One region of the Paracidovorax avenae ATCC 19860 genome, then DNA from elsewhere that is predicted to be linked to it. Evidence: predicted binding sites of a transcription regulator. Region 1 holds the regulator's gene; each other region holds the start of a gene.

What was found. The regulator HrcA, encoded in region 1, represses chaperone genes, less so after heat shock. The targets are predictions, from matches to a motif close to TTAGCACTCNNNNNNNNNGAGTGCTAA.
Region 2: the regulator HrcA is predicted to act here: its motif matches at 1,964-1,990, upstream of rpoH (RNA polymerase sigma factor RpoH).
Region 3: the regulator HrcA is predicted to act here: its motif matches at 3,622-3,648, upstream of ACAV_RS04460 (co-chaperone GroES).

The regions. Positions count from the first base shown of each region.
Region 1 covers NC_015138.1:3,980,688-3,986,836, reverse strand. The annotation lists gene rapZ (RNase adapter RapZ) at 1-638, opposite strand, end outside; gene recN (DNA repair protein RecN) at 635-2,308, opposite strand; gene ACAV_RS17405 (NAD kinase) at 2,311-3,207, opposite strand; gene hrcA (heat-inducible transcriptional repressor HrcA) at 3,237-4,241, shown strand; gene ACAV_RS17395 (hypothetical protein) at 4,273-4,674, opposite strand; gene ACAV_RS17390 (LuxR C-terminal-related transcriptional regulator) at 4,891-5,592, opposite strand.
Region 2 covers NC_015138.1:4,317,261-4,323,409, reverse strand. The annotation lists gene ACAV_RS18775 (Bug family tripartite tricarboxylate transporter substrate binding protein) at 1-886, opposite strand, end outside; gene rpoH (RNA polymerase sigma factor RpoH) at 992-1,933, opposite strand; gene ACAV_RS18765 (MarC family protein) at 2,421-3,122, shown strand; gene ACAV_RS18760 (MATE family efflux transporter) at 3,254-4,834, shown strand; gene ACAV_RS18755 (methyl-accepting chemotaxis protein) at 4,897-6,149, opposite strand, start outside.
Region 3 covers NC_015138.1:1,013,058-1,019,206, reverse strand. The annotation lists gene ACAV_RS04470 (hypothetical protein) at 1-865, shown strand, start outside; gene fusA (elongation factor G) at 1,110-3,155, opposite strand; gene ACAV_RS04460 (co-chaperone GroES) at 3,745-4,035, shown strand; gene groL (chaperonin GroEL) at 4,094-5,731, shown strand; gene xylB (xylulokinase) at 5,834-6,149, opposite strand, start outside.

The DNA of each region.
Region 1 (6,149 bases):
GGCTGGTCCTTGCCCGTGAGGTGGCGCAGGCCCGGCTCGTAATGCGGGTTCGGCAGCATGCGCACGTCGAAGACATAGTCCGCGTCCACCGGCACGCCCCGTTTGAACGCGAACGACTGGAACACCAGCGTCAATTGACCTGGCAGCGCCGGCATCAGGCTCTTCACGTAGCCCTGCAACTGCGCGGCGCGGATCGCGCTGGTGTCGATGACGTGCGATTGCTCGCGCAGGTCGGCAAGCAGTTCGCGCTCGAGCTCGATGGTTTCCAGTAGTGCATGTGGCTCGCCGTACCATTCGTCGCGGGACAGCGGATGGCGGCGGCGCGTTTCCGAAAAGCGGCGCACCAGCGTGTCCGTGGTGGCATCCAGGAACAGCGAGTGCACGGTCACGCCTTCCGCTCGCAGGCGGCGCAGCTGCTGCGGCACCAGGGGCAGCGCCGTGGCGCTGCGCACGTCCATGGCGATGGCCACCCGGTTGCCGTGGTGCTGGTGCTCCAGCGCCACGAAGGCCGCGAGCAGCTCCGGGGGCAGGTTGTCCACGCAGTAATAGCCCGCGTCTTCCAGCGCGTGCAGCGCCACGGACTTGCCGGAACCCGACATGCCCGTGATCAGCACGATCTCCAGGGTGTTGGCCGTCATGCTCTGGCTCCCTTGGCTGCCGCGCGGCTGTTGTCCAGCATCTCGCGGGCGTGCGCCAGGGTGGCGGCCGAAGCGCGCTCGCCGCCGAGCATGCGTGCCATTTCCTGGATGCGGCGGTCGCCTTCCGCGGCGGCCACCGTGCTGACCGTTCCCTGCTGGCGGGAGCGCTTGGACACGACCAGGTGGTGGTCTGCGCACGCGGCCACCTGCGGCAGGTGGGTCACCGCCAGTACCTGCCGGTCGCGGCCTAGCCGCTGCATCAGCTGCCCCACGGTTTCCGCAACGGAGCCGCCGACACCGGAATCGACCTCGTCGAAGATCAGCGTCGGTGCTTCGCCCAGGCGGCTGGTGGTCACCGAGATCGCCAGCGAGATGCGCGACAGTTCGCCGCCCGAGGCCACCTTGCCGATCGGGCGAGGCGTCACCCCCTGGTGGCCCGCGACCAGGAATGCCACGCTGTCCAGCCCGTGGGGACCAGGCTCGGCCTGCGTGTCGAGCGCCACGTCGAAGCGGCCGCCCTTCATGCCCAGGCCCTGCATGGCCTGGGTGATGGCGCGCGCGAGCTGTGGAGCCGCCTTGGCGCGCTTCTGCGAAATCTCCCGGGCAGCCTGCATATAGGCGGCTTCGCTTTTGCGGGCCTGCTCCGCGAGGGCTTCCACATCCGAGGCCCCGTCCAGGCGTGCGAGCTCTTCCTCCCAGCCGGCGAGCAGTGCGGGCAGGTCCTGCGGCTGGCGCTTGAAGCGCCGTGCCAGCGACATCCAGAGCCCCATGCGCGCATCCAGCGTTTCGAGCCGGTCAGGGTCCACGTCGGTGTGGCGCAGGTAGGCCTGGAGCGAATGCGCCACGTCCGATGCCTGGGCCAGGCAGGACGCCAGCACGTCCAGCATGGACTGGAACTGCGGGTCGAGCGACGCCTTGCCTTCGAGCAGGCCGCGGGCGCGCACCAGCGGGCCGTGAGCGCCCGATTCATCATCCTCCAGCGCCGACAGCGCGTCCTGTGCCGTGTCGATCAGCGCCTGCGCATGCGACAGGCGCGTGTGCTGCGCGTTCAGCTCTTCCCATTCGCCATCGGCGGGGGCGAGCTTCTGCATCTCCGCGATCTGCCACTGGAGCCGGTCGCGCTCCTGCTGGATGTCGTTCTGGCCCGCAACGGCGGCATCCAGTGCCTTGCGGTCGTCGCGCCAGCGCGTCCAGAGGGGCTGCAGGCCTTCCGGGCGGATGCTGCCGTACGCATCCAGCAGGCCGCGCACCGCGTCCGAGCGCGTGAGGCTCTGCCAGGCATGCTGTCCGTGGATGTCGAGCAGGTGCGATCCCAGGGTGCGCATCTGCGTCGCGGTCACCGGCACCCCGTTGATCCACGCGCGGCTCTTGCCCTGGGTGTCGATGGTGCGGCGCAGCAGCAGGCCGTCTTCCGGAGGGATGCCCGCATCGTCCAGCCAGGCCGCGATGGCAGGGGTGCCATCGAACTCCGCGCACAGGTCCGTGGACGCCGCACCTTCCCGGACCACGCCCGGGTCGGCACGCGCGCCCAGCAACAGCTGCAGCGCATCGATGAGGATGGACTTGCCGGCGCCGGTCTCGCCGGTCAGGACGGTGAATCCGGTATGGAGGTCGAGCTCGAGGGACTCGACGATCACGAAATCACGCAGAGCAATCCGCTTCAACGCCATGCTCAGTAGCCTCCTTCGTTCCAGCGGAGTTTCTTGCGCAGCGTGGCGAAGTAGTTCCAGCCGCGCGGATGGAGAAAGCGCGCCCGGTAGTCCGAGCGCTGTACCAGGATGCGGTCGCCGTGCTGCAGGGACGCGAGCGACTGCATGTCGAAATTCGCGCTGACATCGCGCCCGCTGACGACTTCCACGGCCACTTCCATGCTGTCCGACAGCACGATGGGCCGGTTCGACAGCGTATGCGGCGCGATCGGCGCCAGCACCCAGCCGGGAATCGTCGGGTGCAGCATCGGGCCGCCTGCGGACAGGGCATAGGCGGTGGAGCCCGTGGGCGAAGCGATGATGAGGCCGTCTGCGCGCTGGTTGGACACGAAATGGCCGCCCACTTCCACGCGCAGTTCCACCATCCCGGACGTGGAACCGCGGTTGACCACCACGTCGTTCATCGCCAGTGCCTCGAACACGCACTGGCCCTGGCGCATCACCCGGGCCCGCATGAGGGGGCGCAGGTCTTCCTCGTACTCGCCCCGCAGCATGGGCTTGAGAACCGTCGGGTACTCGCCCAGGGGGATGTCGGTGATGAAGCCGAGCCGGCCCTGGTTGATGCCGATGAGCGGCGTGCGGTACTGGGCGAGTTGCCGGCCGACGCCCAGCATCGTGCCGTCGCCGCCCACCACGAGGCAGAGATCGCAGTCCAGCCCGATGCGCTCCACGGAGAGCGCCGGGTAGTTGGTGAACCCCGTGTTCGCGGCGGTATCCGCCTCGAGGGCGACCTCGCACCCCTCGTTGGCCAGGAATCTGGCGATGCCGTCCAGCGCGTCGCGCGAACTGTCGGACATGCCTGCAGAAGTGGGCGCCTGGTACTTGCCGACGAGCGCCACGCGTTGGAACCTGAGCTTCATCACGGAAATTAGATCATTAAAATGATTCAATGCTCGACGACCGTGCCAAGTTGTTGCTCAAAGCGCTGATCGAGCGCTACATCGCCGACGGCCAGCCGGTGGGTTCGCGCACGTTGTCGAAGGCGTCGGGCCTGGACCTTTCCCCGGCCACCATACGCAACGTCATGGCCGACCTGGAGGACATCGGGCTGATCGCCAGCCCCCATACCTCCGCGGGCCGCATCCCCACCGCCAAAGGCTACCGGCTGTTCGTTGACACCATGTTGACGGTGCAGCGCGGTGAGCTGTGCTCCCCCGAGCTCGCGGCCGACCAGCCGCAGAAGGTCATCGCGAACGCCGCGCAGCTGCTGTCGAGCCTCTCGCAGTTCGTGGGCGTGGTGATGGCTCCGCGCCGGCCGTCGGTCTTCCGCCACATCGAGTTCCTGCGCCTCTCGGAGCGGCGCCTGCTCGTCATCATCGTCTCTCCGGACGGGGATGTGCAGAACCGCGTCATCTTCACCGAAGTGGACCATTCCCAGTCGCAACTGGCCGAGGCCGCCAACTTCCTCAACAGCCACTATTCCGGCCTGGGGATGGACGAGGTGCGCGAGCGGCTCAAGACCGAGGTGGACCAGTTGCGCGGAGAGATCGCTTCCCTCATGCAGGCCGCGGTGAACGTCGGCTCCGAGGCCATGGCCGCATCGCAGGAGGAGGTTGTCATATCCGGCGAGCGCAACCTGCTGGCCCTGAGCGATTTCTCCAACGACATGGGCAACCTGCGCAAGGCCTTCGACCTCTTCGAGCAGAAGACCCAGATACTGCGCCTGCTCGACGTCTCCAACCGGGCCGAAGGCGTGCGCATCTTCATCGGAGGCGAAAGCCAGGTCGTGCCTTTCGAGGAACTGTCGGTGGTCAGCGCCCCGTACGAGGTGGACGGGCAGGTCGTGGGCACGCTGGGCGTCATCGGCCCCACGCGCATGCCCTACGACCGCATGATCCAGATCGTGGATATCACCTCCAAGCTGGTGACCAATGCGCTGAGCCATCGCCGCTAGGACGACCCACTCGGATAGCACTTGCGGATGGCTACTTGCCGTCGCTCCACGTACCGCCCTTGATCACCGCGGTCGAGGTTTCGCAGGCTTGCCGCTTCTGCTGGATGGCATCGGCCGACAGTCCGTAATAGTAGGCATCGAGCGGTCGGCCCATCAGTCCCTTGCACGCACCGCTGGCAGGCCGTGGACATTGGCGCATGAGTGTCACCTTGCCCGGCTTGCCACCGAACCCGGCCGATGCCTGTGCGACCGCGTCGCAGCTGCTCTTGAGTTGCTCCGCCGTGACGTCGGACGAGAACTCCATGCAGTCTTTCACCGCCGTACTGGAACCCGCGACGGAGATGGTTCCCTCGATCACGCAGGCGCGGTTGGCGGACCAGGCCGCAGGGGCGACGAACAGGCCGATGACGAGCAATGGGGCGGCAATCCTCATGTTTTCTCCAATCCGGGCGGGCCGTGTGCGTGCCAGCCATACGTTTTTCAGCTTCCAGGCCGATGGGATCCCTGCACCCGAACCGGCTGGTTCTGCGAGGGGAACGCAGATTTATACGGGGTCGCCCCTCCGGCTGGTCCCCCGCCATGGCAGGAATTGCGTAACCCCTTGTGTCGGTTGGACCGGACCAGCCGCGGCGCGGCTGCGCCGGGCGGCTCAGGATTCATCCATCCGGACGCCGCGCAGCCTGGAGATAAGTTCCACCCGGTTGCTCGCGCCGAGCTTTTGCAGGATGGCCGTGAGGTGTTCCTTGACCGTGTGCTCCGACAGATGCAGCGCATTCGCGATGGGTTTGTTGGGCAGTCCCTCCAGGACCAGCGCGAGGATTTGCCCCTGGCGCGGGGTCAGGCCGAGATCGGCAGGTGACAGATGGATCTCGCGGGGTGTCGTGGCACCGATGGCTGTGGTGGTAGCCGTGCTGGAAAGGCATGCCGTCGCCCCGGAGTCGAACCAGGAGGCGCCATCGAGCACGGCATTGATGGCGGCGTGGAAGGTCTCGGGCGGTTCCCGCTTGTGGATGAATCCGTGGGCGCCGCTGGCCCGGGCCTTGAGCACAATGGCTGGATGGTGGTCCGCGCTCACGATCAGCACGCGTGTCCCGGGGGACATCGCGAAAAGGTTGTCGATGAAAGACGTCGCGGCACCCTCCGCGAGCCAGAAGTCCACCAGCGCCAGGATGGGCGAGCCGTGCGAGGCAATGATGCGCAGGGCCTCGGATGTTTCGTGGGCATGGCGGGCTTCCTCCAGCCGGGGGTGGAGGCGCAGGAACTCGGCCATGCCACGTGCAACGAGTGGATGGTCATCGATGACAAGCGCGTAGTGCGCCAGCGGAAGGCGGGAAAAGGCGGACAGGGGCATACGACGTTCTGGCGACCAGGCCGGATCATCAAAAGCAACTCGACCGTAACTTTCGAGGGTAACCGATACGCTGGCGCGGACCAGTTACAAAACCTGTGTCCAGGCGTCCGAGTGAAACGGGCCGTGCGGAGGCTCTTTCGTGTCCCATATGCTGGGTTCCAGGAGCCGGTCAGCAAGCCAGGGGGTTGCGCGTTCCGCAAAACCGCATGCAGGGGTTTTTGGGGTGGCCCGGCTGCGTATGCGACAATCGCTGGCTGTGGGCCGTTAGCTCAGTTGGTTAGAGCAGAGGACTTGACGGGGAGGTTCCTGTCCCCAGGCAACGGCCTGGGAATGGAGCGGCACCCAATGGGTTGCTCAAGGTAAGTTCACTCTGCCTTGAAGTAGAACTTCTCAAATTCGGTGAACGCTACTGCGCGTCCTGCGCGCTATGCCAACGCCGAGCGAAGCCCTCCACAAGGGGGGAACGTGTAGAGACTCGACGGGAAGGCCGAAAGGCAAGACAGAGTCCAGGCCACGAACCGGAAACGGGCGGCGAAAGCCGAAGTGGCACGCATAAT
Region 2 (6,149 bases), 340 kb from region 1:
GGGCGATCCCGGCGATCGCCGTGGAAAGGCGCGCCCGGTGGGCGGAGGGCATCGACGCGGGCGCGGCGAAGGCATTCCAGATCTCCAGCTGGAAGTCCTTCACGCCAGCCTCGGCAAGGCTCGGGATCCCCGGCACGAGCGAACTGCGGCCGGCCGAGGTCACGCCCAGCAACTGTAGCTTGCCGCTGCGTTGCTGTGCCACGGCCAGCGCCGGCGGCAGCAGGGCCATCTGCAACTGCCCGCCGAGCATGCCCATGGCCACCTGCGGATAGCCCGGATACGGGACATGCACCGGCGCGATGCCCGTGCGGGCCTTGAGCAGTTCGGTCCCGATATGTCCCATGGTGCCGACGCCGGGCGTTCCGTAGCTCCAGCGGTCGCCCGCCTGGCGGGCTGCCTCCAGGAAGGTGCGTGCATCCGCATGGGCCGGCACCCCCGCCTGCGCCACGGGCGCCGTCAACACCAGCGGCGACACGCCCACGAGGCTCAGCGGCGCAAGATCCTTGTGCGGATCGAAGGGCAGCGAGGGGTTGACCAGCTTCGCGATGGTGAAGTTGACGTTGATGAACAGTCCGATGGTGTGGCCGTCCGTCGCCTTGGCCACGGCATCCGCGCCGATGTTGCCGCTGGCGCCGACCTTGTTCTCCACGACCACCGGCTGGCCCAGCGCACGGGCGAGCGGATCGGCGAAGGTGCGGGCCGTCAGGTCGGGCGAGGAGCCCGGGGGAAATCCCACGATGATGCGCAACGGCCTGGACGGCCACGCGGCACCCTGTGCCGGCGGCGGCGCTGCCACCGCCCATCTGCAGCCCAGCAGGGCGGCTCCGGAAGCGAGGATGCGGCGGCGGGCCAGGGAGATGGGAAGCGACTTGTCTGGGCGTTGCATGGAATGTGCGGCAGATGGAAAAAAAGGCGCGCTACCCGTCCAGGTAGCACGCCCGATTATCGCTGTCGCCACGAATATTCCGTAGCGCGAAACGACGTGAAGGGGTCAGGCGTATTCCGCCAGCGCCTTCTTCATCTTCTTCATCGCGGCCACTTCGATCTGCCGGATGCGCTCCGCGCTCACGCCGTACACCGCCGCAAGTTCATGCAGCGTCATGCCACCCGAGCCGTCGTCGTTGACCTTGAGCCAGCGCTCCTCGACGATGCGGCGGCTGCGGTCGTCCAGCGTGGCCAGCGCATTCGCGATGCCGTCCGTGGCCAGCACGTCGCGCTGGCGCGATTCGATCATGGCGGTCGGCTCATGCGTGCCGTCGGCCAGGTAGGCGATGGGGCCGTAGGCCTGTTCACCATCGTCCGACGGGGCCGGGTCCAGCATCACGTCGCCTCCCGACAGGCGCGTTTCCATCTCGATGACTTCTTCGCGCTTGACGTTGAGCTGCTGGGCCACGACGTCGATTTCCTGCTCGGAGAGCGTCTCGCGGTGGGTACCCGTGTTCCCGGCGGCGGAATCGGCCTTGAAGCCCTGCTTCATCGAGCGCAGGTTGAAGAACAGCTTGCGCTGGCTCTTGGTGGTGGCCACCTTCACCATGCGCCAGTTCTTCAGGATGTACTCGTGGATCTCGGCCTTGATCCAGTGCATCGCGTAGCTCACCAGCCGCACGTTCTGGTCCGGATCGAAGCGTTTCACGGCCTTCATCAGGCCCACGTTGCCTTCCTGGATCAGGTCGCCGTGCGGCAGGCCGTAGCCCAGGTACTGCCGGGCGATCGACACCACCAGCCGCAGGTGCGACATCACCATCCGGCCCGCGGCTTCCACGTCGTTGTGCTCCTTCAGCCGGCGGGCATAGGTGCGTTCCTCCTCGGCCGTCAGCATCGGCAGACGGTTCACGGCGGAGATGTAGGCATCCAGATTGCCCAGCGGGGGGATCAGGGCCCAGGCATTGGCCGGTGCGAGCGCGGTGGCGGCGGTTCCAGACTGAATCGTCATTCCAGAAATCCTTTCTTCCATGCTTTCACTTTAGCAGTCTATTGGAGGGAGTGCTAAGGTCGAAGTTCCTTTCCCTGCGTAGGACTGGGGATGTCTGCGAAGTGGGAGGGCGATTTCCGTCGGTTCCTGTCGACTCCCGGTGGGGCTTGTACTTTTCTCGCTGAGTTTTGTACTCGTCCGGCAAGGCTATTGGCACGTAAGCTTTTGATTCTGCACCCGCGCACTGCCGAGTCTCCGTGCGGTGCGACATCGCTTCGACCTCACCCACTCTCAACGCGGACGGAGCGCCGGAAGATCAGCACGAGGTGGGCTAGCTTGCATCGACCGGTGAAGCTCTGCTCAGGTGTTATCTTTGAAAGAAAGACACCGTGAGTACGTTGATGGAACAAGAGATCCAGCGCAGGACGGTGTTGGTGCAGGGCTTGATGGGTATCGGCAGTAATGACAACCCAGGCGGGCTCCGCTGGCGCATGCGAATAGGAACACCGTGACACTTGAACTTCTGGGCGCCTTCGGCAAGAGCTTTCTCTTCGTGGTGGCCGCGCTGCTGCCGATCCTGAACCCGGCCGCCACGGCGCCCATCTTCCTGGGCCTGACCGAGGGTGCATCACCGAACACGCGCGCGCTGCTGGCGCGCCGCATCGCACGCAACATGTTCTGGCTGCTGCTGGGTGCCATGCTGGTCGGTTCCTACGTATTGGAGTTCTTCGGCATATCCTTGCCCATCGTGCGCGTGGGTGGCGGCATGATCGTGGCGGCGACGGCCTGGCGGTTGCTGACGGCCACGCAGGCCACGGTGGACAGCCGCACCGAACTGGCCGAGAGCTTCACGCCCGACATGGCGCGGCGCCAGGCTTTCTACCCGCTCACCTTCCCGGTGAGTTGTGGGCCCGGCTCGATCGCGGCGGCCATCACGGTGGGTGTGTCGCTGGCCGACGCGCGGCTGTCGCTGTCACTGGCGCGGATGGGCGGCGGCGTGCTGGCGCTGCTGTCCGTCGCCGTACTGCTGTATTTCGCCTTCCGCTATGCACAGCAGCTGCTCAAGCCGCTCGGCGAAGCCGGCTCGGTGATCTTCCTGCGGTTGTCGGCTTTCATCCTGCTGTGCCTGGGCGTGCAGATCGTGTGGGATGGCGTGTACGAGCTGGGCGTCGCGATGTTGCGCGACGGGATGCTGCCAGTGCATTCTTGAGCGAAAACCATTAGTGGCGAATGTGGGCGCAAGGCGGTGAGTCGCCGGGCCGCGGCAGGATCCGCCTTCGCTGCCGCAGACTTTCGGCGTCGGCCGACAGGCCCCGCTGCAATGCGTGGACACCATGCCGCATGACCGCGTCGCCACCCGCTCTCCCTGGCGCTCCCTCGAGCCCACCTGCACATCCGATTGCAAGCCCGTCTTCTACCACCCGCGCCTCGACCCGCGACCTGACGCAAGGGCCCATCGGCCGCACCCTTCTGGTCTTCGCGCTCCCCATCCTGGCTGGCAACGTGCTGCAGTCGCTCAACGGCTCGGTCAACGCGGTGTGGGTGGGGCGCTACCTGGGCGAGGCGGCGCTCACTGCCACGGCCAATGCCAACAACATCCTGTTCCTCTTGATCGGCGCGGTGTTCGGCGTGGGCATGGCGGCCACCATCCTCGTGGCGCAGGCCATGGGGGCGCGCAACCCGCAGCAGGCGCGCCGCGTGATCGGCACCAGCGCGACCTTCTTCGGCGGCACGGCGGTGCTGATCGCGGCGGCCGGCCCGCCACTGTCGCGCGAGATCCTCGGATGGATGGGCACACCTGCCGCAGCCCTCCCGCTGGCCGAGGCGTACCTGCGGACGCTGTTCCTGGCCGTGCCGCTGCTCTACCTGTTCGCTTTCATCTCGGCCGTGCTGCGCGGTGCGGGCGACACGCGCACGCCGTTCCTGTTCCTGCTGCTGGTGGTGGTACTGGATACAGCGCTGAACCCGCTGCTCATCTTCGGCTGGGGGCCCGTGCCGCGCCTGGGTATCGCCGGCTCGGCCATGGCGACGCTGGTGGCCAATGCCACCAGCTTCGTCGCGCTGCTGGCCTGGCTGCGCTGGCGCCAGCACCCGCTCTGGATCGGGCGGGCCGACTGGCGGCTCTTCGTGCCCGACGGGGCCATCCTGCGCGCGCTGGTCGTCAAGGGGCTGCCGATGGGGGCTCAGATGGTGATGATCTCCACCGCCATGCTGATGCTGATGGGCCTGGTCAACGCGCAGGGCGTGGTCACCGCGTCGGCCTATGGCGCCGCGCTGCAGCTCTGGACCTATGTGCAGATGCCGGCCATGGCCATCGGGGCGGCCTGCTCGTCCATGGCGGCGCAGAACGTGGGCGCCGGCCGCTGGGAGCGGGTGGACGGCGTGGCCCGCAGCGGCACGCTGTTCAACTTCGTGCTGACCGGCGCTATCATCATGCCGCTGGTGCTGCTGGACCGCACGGCGCTGTCGCTCTTCCTGCCTGCCGGCAGCGCGTCGCTGGAGGCGGCGCGCCACTTGAATCACATCGCCGTGGGCTCGTTCCTGTTCTTCGGCGTGACCTTCGTGCTTTCGGGCGTGGTGCGCTCCACCGGCGCGGTGGTGCCGCCGCTCATCATCCTGGGCCTGGCGCTCTGGGGCATCCGCCTGCCGATCGCCTACGGCCTGCAGCCGTGGCTGGGCGCGGATGCGATCTGGTGGAGCTTTCCGGCGAGCGCGCTGTGCGCCATGCTGATGTCGATGGCCTACTACCGCTGGGGCCGCTGGCGCCAGGCGCGCATGCTCGCACCGGCCGAGCCGGTGGTGGCGACCCCGGCCGAAGTGGGTGGCCTGCCGCCGTCGCCGGTCTGCGCGCAGGCAGGCGCAGCGCACGGGTCACCCGGCCAGCAGGCCTGGCAGTCCGGCGCGACGCACCGGCCGGCTTGATGCTTTCCATGGCGGCAGGGGGTGCGCGTTCATAGCGCACATCGACAGCGCCAGCGTGGCTTTCATGCCGTGAGGGCAGCTGTGGGGCGGGAGAAACCCACTGCAGTATGGGAGGCGCGGCCGTCGCCCAGGTTGAACGTCGCCACGCCCCGCACGAGATCCTCGGCCTGCTTTTTCAGGCTGCCGGCCGCCGCCGCCATCTCCTCGACCAGCGCGGCGTTCTGCTGCGTGGCCTGGTCCATCTGCGTGACCGCTTCGCCCACCTGGCCCACGCCCGATGCCTGCTCCACGCTGGCGGCGCTGATCTCGCCCATGATGTCTGTCACGCGGTTAATTGCGCCGACGATCTCCGTCATGGTCGTGCCGGCTTGGTCCACCAGGGCGTTGCCGGCGGTCACGCGCTCCACGCTGGCGCCGATGAGGTTCTTGATCTCCTTGGCCGCGTCGGCGGAGCGGCCCGCCAGGCTGCGCACCTCGCTGGCCACCACCGCGAAGCCGCGCCCCTGCTCGCCGGCGCGCGCGGCTTCCACGGCGGCGTTCAGCGCCAGGATGTTGGTCTGGAAGGCGATGCTGTCGATCACCTGGATGATGTCGGAGATCTGTCGTGACGACTCGTTGATGCCGCGCATCGTCTCCACTACCTGGCTGACCACCTGCCCGCCCTGCATCGCGACGGTGGCCGCGTTCTTGGCCAGCTGGTTCGCCTGGCGCGCGCTGTCGGCGTTCTGCTGCACGGTCGATCCCAGTTGTTCCATGGAGGCGGCGGTCTGCTCCAGCGCGCTCGCCTGGCTTTCGGTGCGGCCGCTCAGGTCCTGGTTGCCCTGGGAGATTTCCGCGCTGGCCGTGGCCACGGCTTCCGCGTTGTGGCGCACGTTGCCCACGGTCGTGCGCAGGTGCTCACGCGTGTCCTCCAGCGCCTGCAGCATCTGCGCCAGTTCGTCGCGTCCGGAGGCCACCACCACGTGGCTCAGGTCGCCCCGTGCCATGCGGTGCGCCGCATCGGCGCACAGCCGGGCGCGGCGCGACAGGTTGCCCGCCAGCATCACCGCGATCACACCGCTCAGGCCCACCATGGCGACCAGCCCGGTCACCAGTTCCACGCGGCCCTGGTGATAGGTCTCCATGGCACGCCCGGCGGCCAGATCGCTGCCTTTGTTGTTGATGGCGATCAGGTCGTCGAGGCCCTTGTTGGCCGCGCGGTATGCAACGCCGGCAGGCCCCACGAAAATCGCGCGCACCGCCTCGATGTTGTTCTCGCGCGCGAATTTCAGCTGCTGCGGCAGCGTCGAGCTGTAATCCGCCACCTGGGTGCGCA
Region 3 (6,149 bases), 2.5 Mb from region 1:
CGTGCTGGCCACGGCTCGCAGCCAGTGGCTGCGGCGCCTGGCAGTGCAGTGGTGCCGGCCGTTCCGGGCCTGGGCGGTTGGCATGCAGGGCCGGATCTGCACGTCCGCCATGCCGCAGTCCTTTCCGCCCGGGAAAGCCATGCTCACGGCAACCGCCACAGGGCTTGCACTGCTCTGGATGTGGATGGGCGGGCGCAAAGACACAGAATCCCCGTGGTTCCTCGCTGCGGGCCTGCTCGCGACCTTGACGGTGTGTGTGCGGCTGTGGTCCCCGGCACCTGACTCCCGCCTGCCCAGGCCTTCATTGCGCCCGGTCGCCGCATTGCTCTGGTTCGCGCTTCTGGCGTGGCTGTTGGGACATCTGGGACCTCCGAAACAGCCTCTCGCCTATGTGAGCCTGGTGCTGGCCTGCATGCTCTGGTCCGGGTTTCCCATGTCCGCCGTATCTACGGAGAGCCTGCGGGCCATCGCATTCCATCCAGGCTTCCTGCTGATGCTCTCCAGCCTGGGGCTGTATGCCGCTGGCCTGTCGGCACCCGCCATTGTCCGGAGGGAAAACATCTGGATCACCATGGGCGCCATTGTTCTGGTGGCTGCCTGGTGGCAGGGGGCACGCGGCGTTCTCCCCGTCCTGGAGGCCCTCGCTCCGCGCTCGGCATGCGCGCTGCGGAGCGTGCCTGGAGGGAGTCTGTTTGCGGGTGCCGTGGCTGCGCTGGCACTTTCCTGCGCAGCGCTGTGGCTGGGCCAGAGCGTACTGGCCGCCCACCTGAGCACGCTGTTTTTCTATTTCTGGTGCGCGGGGGCAGCCGTTACAGCGATCGGCGCCTGGGCCGTCCGCGGCAGGCCCGGCAGCGATACGGCTTAGGCGACGGACTCCTTGGGCTCGAAAGCCTGGGGCCATGACGCATGGCACGGTAAATTACCCGCCCGGCCCTGGGCACGTGGACACCGCGCGGATGGCTGCCGATCACGGCGTCCGCGCCGACCCTGGGGCGGCGGTGGCCCATCCTTTGCAGTCCCGCAGACATGCTCCAAAGGCGATCCACCAGGAAAAAGGGGCGCGGACACCGTCCGCGCCCCTGCCAGGGTATCGCCTGGCCTGCGCCAGGTCACCGCGCCAACGCGGCCATCTCCTTCTCCGGCACCACTCCATAGTGGTCCAGCTGCATCGAGTACTGCCCGCGCCCTGACGACAGTGCGCGCAGGCTGCCGATGTAGCCGAACATTTCCTTCAGCGGCACCTGCGCCTCGATCGTGGCGGCGTTGCCGCGCTGGCCCTGGCCCCGGACGACGCCGCGGCGGCGGTTCAGGTCGCCGATGCTGTCACCCAGGTACTCGGCCGGAATGATGACTTCGACGGCCATCACCGGCTCCAGCACCAGAGGTCCCGCCTTGGCAAACGCCTCGCGGAACGCCGCCACGGCCGCCAGTTCGAACGCCAGCGCGGATGAATCGCGCTCGTGGTAGCTGCCATCCACCAGCGTGGCGGCGAAGTCCACGGCGGGAAAGCCTGCCACCACGCTGGAGCGGGCGGCACGGCGGATGCCGGCCTCCACCGCGGGAATGAACTCGCGCGGCACGGTGCCGCCAACGACGCGGCTCTCGAAGCGGATGCCCTCGCCCCGGGGGAGGGGCTCGAACTGCAGCCTTACCTCGGCGAACTGGCCAGGACCACCCGATTGCTTCTTGTGCACATGGTTCACCTCCACACGGCGGGAAATGGTTTCACGATAGGCCACCTGGGGACGTCCGACCGACACATCGACCCCATGGCGCGCGCTCAGCTTCTCGATCGAGACTTCGAGCTGCAGTTCGCCCATGCCGGACAGAATGGTCTGGCCGGAATCGGCATCCTGCTGCAGGCGCAGGCTCGGGTCTTCGCGCAGCAGGGACTGCAGCGCCTTCGACAGGCCCTGCTGGTCAGCGCTTGCCCGGGGCTCGATGGCCACATGGATCACCGGTTCGGGCACGCTGATCTGCTCCAGCACCACAGGATGGTCCGGATCGCTCAGGGTATGGCCGGTGAGCGTGTCCTTGAGGCCGACGACGGCAGCAATATCGCCCGCCACCAGTTCATCGCGCTCGATGTGCTTGTCGGCATGCACCTCGTACAGCCTCGATACACGCTCGGTCCTTCCGGTGACGGTGTTGAGCACCACATCGCCCCGGACCAGCCGGCCGCTGTAAACGCGCACGAACACCTTGGCGCCATGGTCGTCGGCGACGACCTTGAACGCCAGGGCCGAGAACGGATCTGCCGCGGATGCCGGCCTGCCGTCGACGTGGCCCGCGTGCGCGACGTCTTCCGGCGAGGGCAGATAGTCCACCACGGCATCGAGCAGAGGCTCCACGCCGCGGTTCTTGAAGGCCGAGCCCGCCAGCGCGGGAACGAAGGCCCCCGCCAGTACACCCCGGCGCAAGAGCGAGCGCAGCACGTCCACGACAATGGGCTCACCGTTCACGTAGGCCTCCAGGGCAGCTTCATCCTGCTCCACCGCCGCTTCGACCAGGCGGGCGCGCGCATGCGCAGCCTGCTCGGCCAGGTCGGCGGGCACGTCGGCTTCACGATAGGAAGCGCTGGCATCGTCCCTGTCCCAGATAAGGGCACGCAGGCTGAGCAGGTCCACCACGCCGCGGAAGTCGCCTTCCGAACCGATGGGAATCTGCAGCGGCACGACGCGCACGCCCAGGCGCTCGCCCATCATGGCCACTACGCGGCCGAAATCGGCCCCCACGCGGTCGAGCTTGTTGATGAAGGCGATGCGAGGCACACGGTACCTGTCGGCCAGGCGCCAGTTGGTCTCGGTCTGCGGCTCCACGCCGGCCACGCCGTCGAACACGACGACCGCGCCGTCGAGCACGCGCAGCGAGCGGTTCACCTCGATGTTGAAATCGATGTGGCCGGGGGTGTCGATCAGGTTGAGCTGCGTGCCCTTCCAATGCACGGTGACGGCCGCGCTGTGGATGGTGATGCCGCGCTTCTGCTCCTGCGGGTCGAAGTCCATGTGCGCCGTGCCGTCGTGCACTTCGCCGATGCGATGGCTTTCGCCGGTATAGAACAGGATGCGTTCGGTGGTGGTCGTCTTGCCCGCATCGACGTGGGCGATGACACCAATGTTTCGCAGACGGGCGGTATGGTTGCGGGAATTTCTCATGGCGAATCTTTCTTGCGGCTGCACTCGGCTCTGCGAGCAGCTGCCGCCTGGTTGGCTATTCGCCAGCCCGGCGGGAAGATCCGCCTTCGGGCTAGCGTGGAATCGGGGATGTGCTGTCGCCGAAGCCCGGGCGCACGGAACTCAAGCTCCGGCGATCGGGAATCGTGGCGATCAACTTGTCGTAGGTACGCATGGGTGTCGGTGGAAAAGCCTGGAAAACAAAAAACCCCGGAGGTGCGAGCCTGCCGGGGTCCGTGGTGACCGGAAGGCGCGCAGCCCTCCGATACGCGATCAGTGGGCGCAACTAGGTGGCGAAAGAAGCCTTGATCACGTTGGTCAGAATGTCCATGGGGCGAATTATCCTCTTCGGCCATCCAGGGGGCAAGGCCCTTCGCGGCTTGTGCATCGATCGCCGGCGATGCCCTCCTGCTCCGCCCCCTTGAAACGCCGACAAATGCCCGTATCATTAGCACTCGAGGCGGACGAGTGCTAACAACCGTGTGGGACACGGCCGCTGAAGATCCCGACGCCCGCCCTTGGCGGGCGTCCTGTCGATGTCGCAATCCTTATTGAACCAGGAGAGATGCAAATGAACCTTCGCCCCCTGCACGATCGCGTGATCGTCAAGCGCATTGAAAGCGAAACCACGACCGCCTCCGGCATCGTGATCCCCGACAACGCTGCCGAGAAGCCCGATCAAGGCGAAGTCCTGGCCGTGGGCCCTGGCAAGAAGAACGACAAGGGCGAACTCAGCGTGCTGAGCGTCAAGGTCGGCGACCGCGTCCTGTTCGGCAAGTACTCTGGCCAGACCGTCAAGGTCAACGGCGACGAACTGCTGGTGATGAAGGAAGACGACCTGTTCGCAGTCGTCGAGAAGTGATCGCTTCGCGGATCACATCCTCTTCCAACTTCCTGTTGACTGAATCCGGAGAAACAAAATGGCAGCAAAAGACGTAGTTTTCGGCGGCGAAGCCCGCGCTCGCATGGTCGAAGGCGTGAACATCCTCGCCAACGCCGTCAAGGTGACCCTGGGCCCCAAGGGCCGCAACGTGGTGCTCGAGCGCTCCTTCGGCGCCCCCACCGTGACCAAGGACGGCGTGTCCGTGGCCAAGGAAATCGAACTGAAGGACAAGCTGCAGAACATGGGCGCCCAGCTCGTGAAGGAAGTGGCTTCCAAGACCAGCGACAACGCTGGTGACGGCACGACCACCGCCACGGTGCTGGCCCAGGCCATCGTCCGCGAAGGTTCCAAGTACGTGGCCGCCGGCCTGAACCCGATGGACCTCAAGCGCGGCATCGACAAGGCCGTGACGGCCCTGGTCGCCGAACTGAAGAAGGCCTCCAAGGCCACGACGACCTCCAAGGAAATCGCCCAGGTGGGTTCGATCTCCGCCAACTCCGACGAATCCATCGGCAAGATCATCGCCGACGCCATGGACAAGGTCGGCAAGGAAGGCGTGATCACCGTGGAAGACGGCAAGAGCCTGGACAACGAGCTGGATGTCGTGGAAGGCATGCAGTTCGACCGCGGTTACCTGTCGCCCTACTTCATCAACAACCCCGAAAAGCAGGCCGCCCTGCTGGACAACCCCTTCGTGCTGCTGTTCGACAAGAAGATCAGCAACATCCGTGACCTGCTGCCCACGCTGGAACAGGTCGCCAAGGCTGGCCGTCCGCTGCTGATCATCGCCGAGGAAGTCGAGGGCGAAGCCCTGGCGACCCTGGTGGTGAACACCATCCGCGGCATCCTGAAGGTCGTGGCCGTGAAGGCACCTGGCTTCGGCGACCGCCGCAAGGCCATGCTGGAAGACATCGCCATCCTGACGGGCGGCAAGGTGATCGCCGAGGAAGTGGGCCTGACGCTCGAGAAGGTGACCCTGGCCGACCTGGGCCAGGCCAAGCGCATCGAAGTGGGCAAGGAAAACACCACCATCATCGACGGCGCAGGCGCTGCCGCTGACATCGAAGCCCGCGTGAAGCAGATCCGCATCCAGATCGAGGAAGCGACCAGCGACTACGACCGCGAGAAGCTGCAGGAGCGCGTGGCCAAGCTGGCTGGCGGCGTGGCCGTGATCAAGGTCGGCGCTGCCACCGAGGTCGAGATGAAGGAAAAGAAGGCACGCGTGGAAGACGCGCTGCACGCCACCCGCGCTGCCGTGGAAGAAGGCATCGTGGCCGGCGGCGGCGTGGCCCTGCTGCGCGCCAAGCAGGCTGCTGGCGAGATCAAGGGTGACAACCCCGATCAGGACGCCGGCATCAAGCTGATCCTGAAGGCGATCGAAGCGCCCCTGCGCGAGATCGTGGCCAACGCCGGTGGCGAGCCGTCCGTGGTGGTCAATGCCGTGTTGCACGGCAAGGGCAACTATGGCTTCAACGCCGCCAACGACACCTACGGCGACATGCTCGAAATGGGTATCCTGGACCCGACGAAGGTGACCCGCACGGCCCTGCAGAACGCCGCTTCCGTGGCTTCGCTGCTGCTGACGACCGAAGCCATGGTGGCCGAGGCTCCGAAGGACGAAGCGGCTGCTCCCGCGATGCCCGACATGGGCGGCATGGGCGGCATGGGCATGTAATGCCCGGCTGAGCCTCGCTCACCCGACGAAAGGGCCGCGCAAGCGGCCCTTTTTTTCATGGCCCTGCGTCGTGGCTCCGGCACGGCGCCGGAGAGTCCTTGGTCAGAACTGATTGCGCAGCGCCCGGTAGAGTGCCTGGAAGCGCGCATGGCGCGCCGCATGTCCGGCCGCATCCGCCGCCGCGGGATCGAAGCGCTGGCGGGGCTGCGGCAGTGTGCAGACTTCGGCCACGCGGCCCCCCTCGGCCAGCCAGGCCAGCCGTGCGGCGCCCAGGGCACCACCGGTTTCGCTGCCTTCGTAGAGGGTGAGCGGCACCTGCAGGATGTCGGCCAGCAACTGTCCCCACCAGGCGCTGCGCGCGCCGCCGCCGACCAGCGCCATTTCGCGCAGGGGCATGCCTTCAGGCAGGCGCAGGGTG